Regions from separate parts of the Corynebacterium sp. H113 genome, predicted to be linked through region 2. Evidence: riboswitches for the same ligand, from Rfam matches in the RefSeq annotation. Region 2 holds a riboswitch; the other holds the start of a gene.
The links. Region 2 has a riboswitch for thiamine pyrophosphate ahead of WG938_RS03755 (ECF transporter S component). Riboswitches for the same ligand answer to the same signal wherever they lie in the genome.
Positions count from the first base shown of each region.

Region 1: another riboswitch for thiamine pyrophosphate. It lies ahead of thiO (glycine oxidase ThiO); the one in region 2 lies ahead of WG938_RS03755 (ECF transporter S component).

Region 1 covers NZ_JBBHKZ010000004.1:272,442-279,757, forward strand. Annotated here, with positions in the region: gene WG938_RS09545 (acyl-CoA dehydrogenase family protein) at 1-852, shown strand, start outside; gene WG938_RS09550 (CaiB/BaiF CoA transferase family protein) at 855-2,042, shown strand; gene WG938_RS09555 (TrkH family potassium uptake protein) at 2,270-3,595, shown strand; gene WG938_RS09560 (potassium channel family protein) at 3,655-4,314, shown strand; gene WG938_RS09565 (thiamine phosphate synthase) at 4,330-5,118, opposite strand; TPP riboswitch at 5,135-5,238, shown strand; gene thiO (glycine oxidase ThiO) at 5,230-6,390, shown strand; gene thiS (sulfur carrier protein ThiS) at 6,467-6,697, shown strand; gene WG938_RS09580 (thiazole synthase) at 6,726-7,316, shown strand, end outside.
Region 2 covers NZ_JBBHKZ010000002.1:555,195-562,510, forward strand. Annotated here, with positions in the region: gene WG938_RS03740 (alpha-amylase family protein) at 1-332, shown strand, start outside; gene WG938_RS03745 (hypothetical protein) at 439-705, opposite strand; gene WG938_RS03750 (hypothetical protein) at 821-2,770, opposite strand; TPP riboswitch at 2,817-2,964, shown strand; gene WG938_RS03755 (ECF transporter S component) at 2,964-3,614, shown strand; gene WG938_RS03760 (ABC transporter ATP-binding protein) at 3,621-5,117, shown strand; gene WG938_RS03765 (energy-coupling factor transporter transmembrane component T family protein) at 5,114-5,872, shown strand; gene WG938_RS03770 (hypothetical protein) at 5,880-6,377, shown strand; gene WG938_RS03775 (hypothetical protein) at 6,392-7,003, opposite strand; gene WG938_RS03780 (YdcF family protein) at 7,063-7,316, shown strand, end outside.

The DNA of each region.
Region 1 (7,316 bases), on a different contig from region 2:
TTGCCTATTCCGTATGTGGAGTCCGATCTGTTAGCTGGATGGTTGTTGGAGCAGTTGGGACTTCCCGTTGACGATGCGATCCGAACAGTAGCGTTCCTTAACCGGCAAGGCCACAGTAATCGCGCACCATGGGTTAGAGAAGCGGATAGGATCGTGGTAGTTCGCCCGTTTGGGGAGACGGATACGGACGGATATTCCTCGTGGCAAGTAGCAGATATCGAAAGGGGAAAGGTATCGATTGAGGACATTCCTCATTATGGGAAGGAGCCGCGTTCGAAGATCAGTCTGCCAAATGAAGCAGGAATTGAGTGGCATGAGCTCTCGAATTCCAAGTTTCACTTGCTCTATCTTCGAGGTGCTCTTGCTAGGAGCGTTCAAGTAGTTGCTGCGTTAGAAACCGCAACTGTGCTGGCAAGGGAACACGTTGTTACGCGCCACCAGTTCGGACGACCTGTTGCTCGATTTCAATCAGTTCAGAATTTGATTGTAGACGCAGTTGCGGAGGCAACGCTTGCTCGATCAGCAGTAGAAGTAGCTCTGAAGAAGGCGGTCGAAACTGATCTTGACAGCACTGATAGTGCCTTTTATGTAGCAGTAGCAAAATCAGTAGTCGGTCGAGCGACTTCGATAGTGGTGAGGAATACTCACCAGGCGATGGGAGCGATGGGTACTACGGAAGAACATTCGCTCCACAAGTTCACTAATGCGGCGTTAACCTGGCGTGGCGAGTTCGGCTCGCCACATTCGTGGGAGCAGAAGTTGGGTGAAGCAATGAACACCGGGGCCGTCGACGATGTATGGGGAAACATTGTCGAAGGCGTTGAAGTTGAGATTCCGGCGGCGATGGTGTGAGTATGAATTCCGCTCTAGATGGACTAAGAGTTATTGATATTTCGCGTGTGCTGGCAGGCCCGTTGTGTGCTCAAATGCTTGCAGATCATGGTGCGGATGTCATAAAAGTGGAACCGCCCGGTGGGGACGAGACTCGTTTTTGGGGCCCCCCGTTCTTTAGAGAAGAACAAAGCGCATACTTCACAGGATTGAATCGCAACAAAAGAAACATATCGGCCGATCTCAGTACCGGAGATGGACAGCAACTCCTACGGCGACTTCTCTCAGGAGCCGATGTTCTTATCGAGAACTTCAAAGCTGGGACTTTGGCAAAGTGGGGCTTGACTGATGACGTGATTCGAGCTGATTTTCCGCGTTTAGTACATTGTCGGATCACAGGGTACGGAACGGACGGGCCGATTGGAGGAGCACCAGGATATGATGCTGTAATCCAGGCATGTTCAGGGCTGATGAGTATAAATGGTGATCCCGATGGGCCAGAAATGAGGATTGGCATTCCACTAGTCGATATTGTGACTAGTCAAAATGCATTATCTGGAATTCTTATGGCACTTCATATTCGTGAGCGCAGTGGAAAAGGGCAATTGATCGATATGGCTCTCCTGGACAATGCCATGTCTATCTTGCATCCGCACGCTTATACTTACCTCGCCTCAGGAGAAAACCCAAAGCGTACAGGGGTTTGCCATCCAACGATTTCTCCTTATGAAACTTTTCAGGCTGCGGATGGTCCTTTCTTCTTAGGTGTAGGGAACGATCGACAGTTCAAGTCGGCAATGCAAGTGCTCGGTGCAAATGATTTGGCTGATGACCCGGACTTTGCAACAAATCCAGCCAGGGTGGAAAACCGGGATCGACTACGTGAGCGCATCAGCGTGCTTGTCCAAGCTTGGTACCGAGATGATCTTGCGCTCGAACTGACGGAGGTCGGTGTACCTGGAGGTCCAGTTAATCAGATCAGTGAAGCACTCCAGGATCCACAAGTACTGCATCGTCAAATGGTGGTGAACATCGAGGGATATACGGGCGTAGGAATCCCAATCAAGCTCACTGAAAACCCGGGCAGAGTCAAATTCGGTCCACGGAGAAAGGGTGCTGATAGTGCGAGTATCTTGAAAGAACTCGGTTACTCGGATGATGAATCCGAAGCGCTGATGGGGGCGCGTGTCGTCGCGGGCATTGCCGAGTAGAGAGGCCTAAAAAGAGCGCTGCCAGCAGATCAAAGTGACAACCTTCATACTTTCTTCTGTTGCCCGCTGAGACATATCCGACAAAAGCTGGTGTGCAGCCCTAGAGAGGTCTACTCTCTCCATTCGTGAAAACGTTTCGTCAGCATCGAAACGACAACTCCGATCTCCGCGCGGTTACCTTCCCACCACGGTTGAAACCAACCACGCTCGTTGTTGTTTGTTACGCGATGCTTATTGCTATCGGCACCGCCGTGCTGATGTTGCCGATTTCTACCTCCGAACATGCCATTACCAGTGGTAGTGGCACAGTGGGCGATCGAACCAGTTTCCTTGATGCCCTCTTTACAGCTACCTCGGCATCGTGTCTCACCGGTCTCATCACCGTTGATACGGGTACTCATTGGTCTGGATTCGGTGAATTTGTCATTATCACCCTAATCCAACTGGGCGGCCTAGGCTTCATGACTATCGCCTCCATCTTTGGTCTCATGGTTGCCGGCCGTCTCGGCATCAACCGACGCGCTGGCGCTCGTGTGGAGGGACGCGGTGTCGATCTGGGTGAAGTTTCGTGGGTTGTTCGCGCAACCATCATTTTCACCGTGATAATCGAGCTGTGCTTGGCTGTCCTCCTCTCTTTCCGCTTCTACTACGCCTATGACTATCCGTTACCGCGTGCGATCTGGGAAGGCATTTTCCACGCGATTTCCGCATTCAACAACGCTGGCTTTGCGCTGTACACGGACAATGTCATCGGCTTCAACACCGATGCCCTGGTGATCCTGCCACTCGCATTCGGACTCATGGTCGGCGGTATCGGTTTCCCTGTCTTACTTGAAACTTTTCGACGATTCCGTCGTAAAGCACAAGGACAACCAGCACACCGCTGGAGTCTGACAGCACGGTTCACGTGGATCGGTACCGCCATGTTGGTGCTCGCTGGCTTCGTGTTGGTGGCTGCAGCGGAATGGAACGGCGCGTTGAAAGGACTCAGCGGGCCGGCCAAGGTGCTGAACGCGTTTTTCGCAGGCGTGAGCCCTCGTACTGCGGGATTTAATGCGTTGGATTATTTGGATTTCCATCCGTCAACACTGCTCGGCACGGATATTTTGATGTTCATCGGCGGCGGTTCCGGTGGTACTGCGGGTGGTGTGAAGATCACGACGGTCGCCGTCATCGTCGCTGCGGTGCTCGCGGAAATTCGCGGTGAGAAAACGGTGTCGATTCAGCAGCGACAAATTAGCCCTCGTATCGTTCGTCAATCGTTGGCGGTTTTTGCGTTCGGTGGTGTGCTCTCGATCGGCAGTTTGGTGGCCATCATGTTCATGGCACCTCAGTTCACCACTGATCAGATTGCGTTTGATGTGGTGAGTGCGTTTGCAACCGTTGGCTTGTCAACGGGCATCACCCCAATGCTTCCCGCCGGCGCCCAAGGTGTGTTGATCATGCTCATGTTTGCTGGTCGCGTTGGTCCCATCGTGCTGGCGACGGCGTTGGCTGCACGCACGAAGAATCGGCTTTACGAATTCCCGGAAGAACGACCGTTTATCGGTTAGCTCGTCACTGCAATTACCCATCCGCGACTTACCCGCACTTTTAATCAGGAGAGATCCTCATGTTTTCACGTCGAGCTGACACCTCACCCGTGGTCATTCTGGGTATGGGCCGCTTCGGCCAGGCCCTTGGCGAAGAGCTTCGTGCTAACGGTATCGAAGTTCTCTGCGTTGACTTTCGCGAGCGTGTAGTCCAAGAATTGTCCGCTACCTTCGACCATGTTGTCACCGCCGACACGACGCAGCCGGAAGTTCTGCGACAGCTCGGTGTGCATGAAGCCGAGCGAGTTGTCATTGCCATCGGCAGCGACATCGAAGCATCGCTGCTGACCGCATCCGCGGTCGTCGATATGGGAGTACCCCTGATTTGGGCAAAGGCCGATAATCAAGCTCATGCGAAGATCCTTGGACAAATCGGAGTCCATCACGTGATTCGCCCGGAGGCAGACACCGGACGTCGCGTCGCGCACCTAATCGGTGGCAAGGTACAGGACTATCTGGAGTTCGACCGTGATTTCGCAATCGCCAAGATCGTGCCACCCGTTGCTGTGCAGGGCAAGAACGTGAGCGAGATCAATGCGATTGCGCCCGTTACGGTGCTCGCGCTGCGTCCACGGTGTGAACGATTTCGGCCAGCACTTGATGACGATATCGTCAACGCTGGCGATCTGCTGATTGTGTCGGGGCCCGTCGAAAAGCTGGAGGACTTCGCTAGTGACTAGGGGAGTAGCGGGCATTTAGCGCTGGGTGATTGCTTCCTTCAGCATCCGCGCCGCTTCCTCCGGATTGGCAGCATCGGTAATCGCACGAACCACAACGATGCGTTCTGCACCCGCGTCGATGACCTCGCCGACCCGCTCCTGATCAATGCCACCGATAGCCCACCATGGCTTTACAGGATCGACAGTGACCGCCCGGCGCGGATCGGTGACGTCAGCAACGCTGCGTTGGCCGGCTTCGGCTGAGCTGGCAGCACGTAATTGCGCGACTGCTGCAGCTGCTGCTCGCACAGTGTCGAGGCCAACTGCTGCACGATTCGGCTTCGTTGGAGTAGCCCATACTGGTCCGATCACTGCGTAGTCGATACCAGGGTCTGCGAGAGACTCGGCGAACATGTCCGCATTGCGGTTGGAACGCCCGACGAGCATGTCGTCGCCAAGCAAACGACGCACTTGCGCAGTAGTGAGATCCTCTTGGCCGACATGGAGAATATCCGCATCGACGAGGGCCGCTACATCCGCGCGGTCGTTGACTGCAAAGAGGCGATCATGCTCGGAGGCGACGTCGGCAAGTACTTCGACGGCGTCGATTTCGCTGCGTGCATCGATCTTCTTATCTCGCAGCTGAATGATGTCCACGCCACCTTCGTATGCCGCGTGCAGGAATTCGCGTAGATCACCGCGATCGGCACGCGCGTCAGTGCAGACGTAGAGGCGGGCTTCGCGGAGCTTCGCTTGACGACGCTCACGCGCAGGCGATACCGCACTGTTGCCGGTGATGGGCTGTAACAAAGGTTCGGAAGCCATAGGCCTATGATAGGGGTAACAATTCCGCGGGAGCCTCGACCGAGGGGCTGAGAGGGCGCAATGCCGACCGCTACACCTGATGCGGGTCATGCCGCCGGAGGGAGGAAGGCAGTGGACACTGCCTCAAAGCCTGAGCAACAGTCAGACCAGAAGTCCGTTGTTGTTGCTGGTGCAGGCATTATTGGGCTGGCTACTGCATGGCGGTTGCTGCGCCGTGGCTGGCAGGTCACTGTGCTTGATGCCGAACCGGTTTCTGGCGCATCCTATGCCGCAGCTGGCATGCTTGCACCCGTCAGCGAAGTGGTGTGGGATCAGCCGACGCTGTATCCGTTGATGATTACCTCTGGCGAGATGTACGCGGAATTTGCGCAGGCAGTGGCCAAAGAATCCGGCGAGAATGTCGGCTATCTCGACAGCGAAACGTTTGTGTGTGCTGGTGACGCAGCTGATCGACAGACGCTGACCGACCTGATGTCGTTGCAACACCAGATGGGTATGGAAGTACGTCGGATCACTGCGTCTGCTGCGCGCCGGGCTGAGCCTGCTCTTGGCCCAGGTTGTGTCGGGGCCGTCGAAATTCCCGGCGACCATCAAATCGATCCCCGCTTGTTTACCACTGCTCTGCTGAAGATTCTGCGGCAGCAGGTCGTTCGCGCTCAGGTATCCGAAGTTCTTTACGACGGCGATCGCGCCATTGGGCTACGCGATACCGAAGGCAGCGACTACCTGGCAGATGAAGTCCTGTTGGCAGCAGGGCTGAATACTGGCGATATTGCCGGTTTGCCAGACACCTTGGAGCTACCACTTCGCCCTGTGTATGGCGATGTGATCCGTATGAACGTGCCACAGCGGCTGCAGCCACTGGTCACTCGCACAATTAGGGGCATTGTGCAAGGCCGACCGGTGTATATCGTGCCTCGGGCAGATGGCTCAATTGTTCTGGGTGCGACCTCCCGCGAAGACTCCATGTCGGGTGTGTCTGCCGAGGGCGTCCACCAACTTCTTCGTGATGCCTACCGGCTCGTACCGGGCATTCTCGATTGCGAAATTACTGAACTGACGACACGCGCTCGCCCAGGTTCTCCAGACGACGTTCCAATGATCGGTCGAGTTGCCCCACACTTGACGGTGTCCACCGGATACTTTCGACATGGAATCTTGCTCGCTGCTGTCGGTTCCCTAATTGGCGCTGACGTTGTGTGTGACAACGACGTTGATCAAGACATTGCTACTGCCGTTGATCCGTGGCGCTTTAGCGATGCCCGGCCGTGAATGCGCAACCTTGTAATGCGCAATCGTGACTAGACCAAAAGACACCCCACTAGACGTGACACGAAAGGCCACCACCATGACCACCACTGTTAATGGCGAGGCATATGAGCCACGCGACAACGAAACGATTCTTGACCTCGTCACTGCTCATTCTGGTCGCGAGCTATCTAACGATGGAACGCCGGCAGATGGTTCACGTTTGGGAATCGCGGTTGCTGTGGATGGGGTCGTCGTCAGGCGAACCCAGTGGGCGCAAACACCGGTAGCTGGGCAGATCGACATTGTGACGGCAGTGCAGGGCGGCTAAGAGCGAGAGCTAGAGGAGACTTCTGATCATGACTGACAACACTGCAGGCACCTTGAACATTGGCGGGTTGAGGCTGAATTCGCGCCTCATCATGGGCACGGGTGGCGCGACGTCGATGGATACGCTGGAACGTGCGCTTATTGAATCGGGCACGGAGCTGACGACGGTCGCGATGCGTCGTTTCGCAGCTGGGTCGCAGCAATCAATTTTTGCAATGCTCGAGCGCAACAACATTGCCGCGCTGCCAAATACTGCTGGCTGCTACACCGCGCGTGATGCAGTGTTGACAGCACAGCTGGCGAGGGAAGCGCTGGAGACAAATCTGCTGAAGCTCGAAGTCATTGCCGACGAAGACACGCTGCTGCCAGATCCAGTGGAACTCGTCGCTGCGGCAGAGGAACTGGTCAATGATAATTTCGTTGTGTTTGCGTACACCAACGACGACCCGGCGTTGGCTAAGCGACTTGAAGATGTGGGCTGTGCTGCGGTGATGCCGGCCGGTTCGCCTATCGGTACTGGCCTGGGTATTTTGAACCCACACAATATTGAACTCATCGTGGAACGCTCTCAGGTACCAATCATCTTGGACGCTGGCATTGGCACCGCCTCCGAAGCTGCG
Region 2 (7,316 bases):
ATGAACAGGGCTATACCGGGGTGAAGGAGGATCGTGCTGGTGGTGATGATCAGGTTCGCCCATTGATGCCACCTTCTCCAGACGAATTGTCGCCTATCGGAGAGTGGATCCTGCGGGCACATCAGCAGCTGATTGCTTTGCGACGTCGTCATCCTTGGTTGCACACCGCCATCACGGAGATCACCGAGGTGGCTAACGAGAAGTTGTCCTACGTCACCAAGGCAACGGATGGTAGCAACAGTCAGCTGACTGTGACGCTGAGCATCGACGGTTCACCAACCGCAACCGTCGCAGTAGGGGATTCCGTCGATTTCCGTTTCCCGGCATCCTAATTCATAGCCACAAAAACTAATACGGAACACGACAAAACCCGCTCGACTCGGTCAATGGACCGTCGCAGCGAGCGGGTTTTTGGTGAGATTTTGTCTAAGCGGAGCTTTACTGAGCAGCTGGCTCAGCAGCGCCTTCTGCAGGAGCTTCAGATTCTGCAGCAGCTTCCGACTCGGAAGCGGACTCAGATTCAGCGCCCGACTTCTTGGTGTCTTCCTTCTTGGAATCCTTCGAGCCGGTGCCCAAAGGCTTTTCAGCCTTCTCCTGGTCGGTGACCTTAATATCCGAAGGCTGCTCATTCGGTGGCGAGCAAGCAACCAGGGCTGCAGCGGCAATAGCGGTAGCGGCGATGGCGCCAACAAAGCGGTTACGCATGAAATGGACTCCTCTTAGAAAGCTGAAAAAGCTGTGCACGTTGTACCTGTGGCTATTAGTTCACGAGTACATGCGTCTTCACGAATGAGATTCTTACAGACATTCTAGTAGATTCTCAGGGATTAGCGGGAACCAGCGGGCCAATCGCCCCCGCGCCGACGCACAAAACAGCATGTGGATCCGCCTTCTCAATATTCACACGGAAGGTGTTTCCGCCACCAGAAACGGCGACCCAACGCCTGGACAACTCGGTCCCGACATGGACCGCAGTGGATCCATTGCGTGTTTGCTCGTCGTTCTCAAATGGATTGGGCAGGCTTAGCCGCACATCCATTGGGGATGATGCGGTTGCGTTGAACTCAGCCACCCAATCGCCAAGCTTGATGATGTCCGACATCGGGATATCCACCTGCGCCGTACCCGAAGCATTCGCCTTAACTTCGGTTCCACATTCTGAAACATCTCCTTGGGCGATGCGCGTCACCGGTGTTACCGCGGCGTCAACAACGGAACCGTCGTTGGAGAACATTCGTGGCTTGTCTGTGACACGTGCAAATGCCGGACGCTTATCCTCGCTAACATCTGCGAAAATTCGCGAGTAGGTATTCGCTGGTGCCGCGACTGGCAGGAGTACTTCAAATGGCACTGACTGATCCAAAATGGTCGGACTGTCAGCACGTGCCTTTTCCAACGAAGAGTTCGCGGTCTCGAGCCATTGCTCGGTTGTGTCTTCACGCCACGCGTTGCGGAACGTGACGACGGAGACCGCTGACGACAACCCCAACGCAATGACCAACACCAAAATCAGCTCACGAGTGCGTTGCGGAAGTGGCGGAGCTGAATGTTCAAAGTTGATCCCCATGAACGACGCTGCGATAGCAAAACCGAGCGCAAGTGCGACATCAGCGTAGTAGTGCAGGGTATGGGCGAGAACATCAGAAGTGTGAACTCCGGAACGAACAACCGTCATCACCAACAACACGGTGGTTGCGTATACCAGCCAGCCGAGCCATGGTGCCCACGCGCGACTGTCCCGACCGACACTGACTGCAGACGTCAGAAGAATGAGCATGCCACCGATAGCAATGAGTCCAGTTGGTGCCGCTGCGAATGGCTGCCCTGGTGCCCAGCGATCCCATAGCCAGGGTCCGCCTGCGAGCCCAGCGAGGAGCTGACCGAATCCGTTGAAGAACAGCTCCATGCGAGGTGTCCCTGCTGTCTCACGCGCTGTGTTCAGTGATGTCACCGCATACAGCACCGCCCAGAGCACCGTCAGCACACCGGTGACGAGCCACAAAGTGCGGCCACGGTGCAACACCTTTCCAATCCGCTCCCGGCGCATGTACGCCACAAAAATCGTGACCATGAGAGCCACCGGCATCACAGCGAGGGACTTTTCAAAGAAACCACACGCGAGCATGACCCCAACTGCAGCAATGACCAAACTGGTGCCACTCAATCGACCGGGCTGTGTGGAAGGTACGTTCTTGCTTTGCGACGAATCGTCGTCAAGCGAAGATTCCGCGATCGGGGCAAAAGAGATACGGATGGCCAATGCGGTGAGTCCCGCCATCGCAATGTGCATGGGAAGCGCGTTGATACCGGCGGACCACCACGTCGACCCTGGCAGGGTGAGTGGTGTCAGCATGGAGATCGCCAATGCGCCGAGTGCGACCCAGGTACGGCCAGCAATGCGGCGTAGGGCTGTGGCCATCAAAATTGTGGCGAGGGCTTGTCCCACCAGCATTAACGTGGCGGGCAGCCACCATTGCCATGGTGCGATCTGGTTGACCAACCCTTGCACGAGGAATGACAGGGGTGCGAGATGGCCATCGTGTTCTTGAAGCAAAAAATCAGTGGACCACGGCGAAGTATGTGCGCCACGGCCCACGATGATGAAGTCGTCCCAGTAAAAAGTGCGACCAGTTAACACCCAGACACGACCGAGAAGCTGCGCCACCACAATGAGGGCAACCCCCACCATCCATTGCTTCGGCGTCAAAGTCTGAAGCTTAGAAAGGCTGCGAGGATGCTCAAGTGCTGTTGCGTCACGCTGTGCGGTCATAAAACTAAACATAAGGGAGGTATGCCCTAGGTGGTAGCATTCAACGCGAAATCCACGCGGGAGTTCTAGCAGCTTTCTTGTCCAACGCGGCAACAAGGCACGAAGAACTGAGAGGAAAACACGGCTCAGGCTGTTTTTGACCGCTAGAACCTGTCCGGGTCATGCCGGCGAAGGAAGCTGGGAGGCTTTTTCCATGAGCAATGTGAGCAACGACAAAGCGTCGACATCGACACCAGTGGCTGGAAAGTCAGCGCAAACATCGCGATTGTCGTGGCGAGTGATTGATATTGTCACCGCGGCTGTTCTCGGCGTTGCTGTTGGTTTGGTGTTCCTGGTGTGGAACATCGTTGGCGGGACATGGTTTGAAGCGCTGGATGCAGTGACCCCTGGCTTGGGCGGACTCGCCGTAGGTGTGTGGCTGTTGGGTGGTCCGCTGGGCATGTTGATTATCCGCAAGCCAGGCGCTGCCATCTTCGTCGAGCTCATTGCTGCATCTGCATCCGCAGCGTTGGGCAGCCAGTGGGGAATCTCCACGCTGTACTCGGGTCTGGCACAGGGACTGGGCGCGGAATTGATCTTCCTTCTGTTGATGTACCGCAAGTTCGGCCTCGGAGTATCGATGTTGTCCGGTGCTCTCGCGGGATTGGGAGCTTTCGCCCTCGAGCTGTTCACCTCTGGCAACCTTGCTAAAGCACTTGAGTTCAAGATGATCTACGCTTCGACTCTGTTCATCTCGGGTGCAATCCTGGCTGGCCTGGTTGCGTGGTTGCTGACTCGTGCGTTAGCCAAGACTGGAGCACTGGACCGATTCGCTGCCGGCCGCGAGGTGCGTGGCGAAGTCTAGTTCACCATGACCGTCGTTGTTTCTGCCCGAGGGTTCGGGTGGCGTCATGCAGGACGTCGTAAAGCTGCCCTCTACGATGTCACTTTCGATATTCACGCGGGCGAGAAAGTGCTATTGCTCGGCGCATCGGGCGCTGGAAAGTCGACCCTGCTTGCGGGGATCGCAGGTGTACTTGGAGACGACACCGACGGCGAGCGCATCGGCACTCTCACCGTGCACGGACACCCCGCTGAAAGCATGCGTGGCGTGGTGGGCTTGGTGCTGCAGGATCCGGATTCGCAAGTGATTTCGGCTCGCGTTGGCGACGATATTGCCTTCGGTGCTGAAAACCTTGGCGTGCCTCGCGACAAGATTTGGCAGCGGGTGCGTCGGGCAGCTGAGATCGTTGGGCTGGATGTGCCACTCGATCACCCGACGGAACAGCTATCTGGTGGACAAAAACAGCGACTCGCTATTGCCGGGGTATTGGCGATGGGCGCAAAAGTGATGTGCCTCGACGAGCCCACTGCAAATATCGACCCTGCTGGTGTCACAGAGCTTCGTGACGCCGCTTTGCATGCAGCACACACCACTGGTGCTGCGCTGGTCATTGTGGAGCATCGAGTCGATACCTGGATTGACCATGTCGACCGTGTGCTTGTTGTCGGTGACCAAGGCACGATCATTGCAGACGGCGCGCCGACAGACATTATTGCTACTTACGGAGAATCCCTCAGGGCAGCGGGTGTGTGGCTCCCGGGTCCTGCACCAGAGGTTTCCAGAGCACGCACCGTGGCAGATACTGCCGAGTGGGCATTGCGGACGGATCACCTCACCATTGGTTACTCCGCGCCGGTGCGTAGCGACCTCAACATCGAGATACCTGCTCATGCCAGTACGTGTCTGGTGGGGCCGAACGGCAGTGGAAAATCGACACTGGCGTTAACCCTCGGTGGCCTCTTGGCTCCGTTGGCAGGGACGGTGGAGGCATCGGAACAGCTGCGTCGTAAAGCAAAACCAGAGCCAATTCGGTGGAAATCCAAGCAGTTGGCAACTCGCATTGGGAATGTCTTTCAAGCTCCAGAGCATCAGTTTGTGGCGGCGACCGTGCGGGAAGAACTGGAGCTTGGGCCGCGTTTGGTGAAAGATCCGGACGGTTTGGAGCGAGTGGATGCGCTACTGGAACGACTTCGACTGTCGCACCTCGCAAATGCGAACCCCTTCACCTTGTCAGGTGGAGAGAAGCGCCGACTGTCAGTGGCGACGATGCTTGCTACTGCGCCGGCAGCTGTCATTCTTGACGAGCCGACGTTTGGGCAAGATCGGCTGACATTTGTGGAGTTGCTGAAGTATTTGCGTGAGTTGGTCGACAAGGGAGTCACCGTAGTCTCGGTAACGCACGATCCGTTGGTGGTCGCGGCGATGGGCGATCGAGTTATTGATGTGGGTCGGCCGAGCGGCGGTGGCCATGACACATCAGGACGTGACAAACCGAAACGTGGCGAAGGCGAGGTGACCCCATGAATCTCCTTGCTGGAACGAATCCAGTCGCCAGAATCATCGGCCTGATGCTCATGACCACCCCGCTGCTCATCTCCATCGACTGGGTCTCTGCGGCGGTGGCGCTGGCTTTCACCATCGTGCTGTCGCCTCTGTGTGGCTTGGGACTAGGTGCACTGGCGCGCCGGGCGTGGCCAATTCTGCTGGCAGCGCCGATCTCCGGCATTTCGATGCTGTTGTACGGCGAACCCGGCGGCAGAATTTACTTCGAGTTTTGGCTTGCCACGATCTCGGATAATTCCATTTCCTTGGCATTCGCCATCATGATGCGCGTGCTTGCTGTTGGTTTGCCGGTCATGGTGTTGACCGCCAATACTGACCCCACGGATCTTGGCGACGGCCTCGCGCAAGTCCTCAAGCTCCCTGCGAAGTTCGTCATTGCTGCGGTGGCGGGCGTTCGTCTGATGACGTTGTTCGTCAACGATTGGCACGCTCTCACCCGCGCCCGGCGCGCACGAGGCCTCGGCGATGACGGCAAGATTCGTCGCCTGTTTAGTCAGGTTTTCGCATTGTTGGTATTCGCGTTGCGTCGTAGCGCGAAGCTGTCGACGGCGATGGAAGCACGCGGTTTCGGCTCGTCAGTGGAACGGACGTGGGCTCGCGAGTCGTCGTTTAGCACTCGTGATTGGGCTGTCATTGCAGCCTGCGTCGGGATTGCCATCCTGGCAATCGCGGTCGCAGTGTGGACCGGGCAGTTCCGTTTCCTCGGGGTTTCATAGGACGCATATGATTTTGCTTGTCGACGGTCGCAGTGGTTCGGGGAAGACGACTTTTGCCTGCCATCTGCAGGGCGTTCTGGGGTGGCCAGTACTACACGTGGAGGATATGTATCCCGGCTGGTCTGGGTTGGCGGAGGCATCTGACCTCATTGCAGAGTCAGTTTTGAATCCAGCGTTACCGGCCGAGCGTCGGGGTTTTCACCGCTGGGATTGGTACGCCTACGATTTTGCGGAGTGGGTGCGAACGCCGTCGTCGGCAAGCGGTTCGCTCATTGTCGAAGGCTGCGGGGCGCTGACCAAGGCCAATGTGGCTGCAGCCCGCGGGATTGGCGACGGGGAAGCGTGGGGTGTGTGGTTGGATCTCGACCGTGAGGCACGTCGTGCGCGTGCGCTCCGCCGCGATCCGGAGTTTGCCACGCATTGGGAGATGTGGGCGGAGCAAGAGAATGCTCATTACTCAGCCCATGTTCCGTGGGAGTTGGCTGACTGGATTGTGCGACGCTAGTGGAGTTGAAAGGCCTAGCTGCGCGATGATGCGAACTGGGACAGGAGTTCTTTCCACATTGCTTTTGCACTGTCTCGAGCTTCAGCACTGTCGAGTTTGTTGTGATTCACGGCGAGCCCGGCCTTGGCAACACCATCTTTGCCCGGCTTCTTGTCCTGAATGACAACATCCACCCGTGTGCCGTCGGCCATGGAACAACGCCAGTACCGCCACTTCTCGGTATCGGATATTGAAGGTTTGCCTTCGATGTCAAGCGCTCCAGATTCAATGACCTGATTCATGAAAGCATTGAACTCATCGCGCACCGTGGTCATATCGCCGGGCAGAGTTTTTGATGCCGATGCCGACCAGTCACCAGTACAACGCTGGCCAACTTCCCGGCGACCAATTGCTTGCTCGTAAAACACTGTCACGCCTTGTGCCCACCACGGGGCATTGGTCTGGACAGCTGGAGCGCTCGCGTGGTGATACGCCTCAATCTCCGGCAGCACGAGGTAGACGATGTCCGTGTGAGAGGAGTTTGAGGCTGATTTCTCATTGAGCCACTCAACCCACTCTGAGCCAGACTTGCCAGTCGGAATGAGAAAACGATCCCGGTTAGTTGAGTTCATGTCAGTTGAGTTCACGTCAGCAATTTTATGGTGTCGCCACAGGTTTCGGGTAGAGCCAACCTAGACTTAGGGCTATGTTTGCGCATTCACCTCTCGGCAGCCACGTGCTACGTAGTGTTGCCGTGCGCAACACCCTTGCCGTCGGTACCAGTGCATTCTCGGCACTCCTTCTGAATTCCGGAATTCGCACGCACCTCGATCCACTCATGCGTCCGCCACGGTTGCCGAATCGTCGACCGACTTCATGGCAGCTCACAGCAATGGGCGCAGTCCTGGGAATTGGGATGGCTGTTGCGTTACCGATCCGTCGTCACGCCGTTGCCAACGC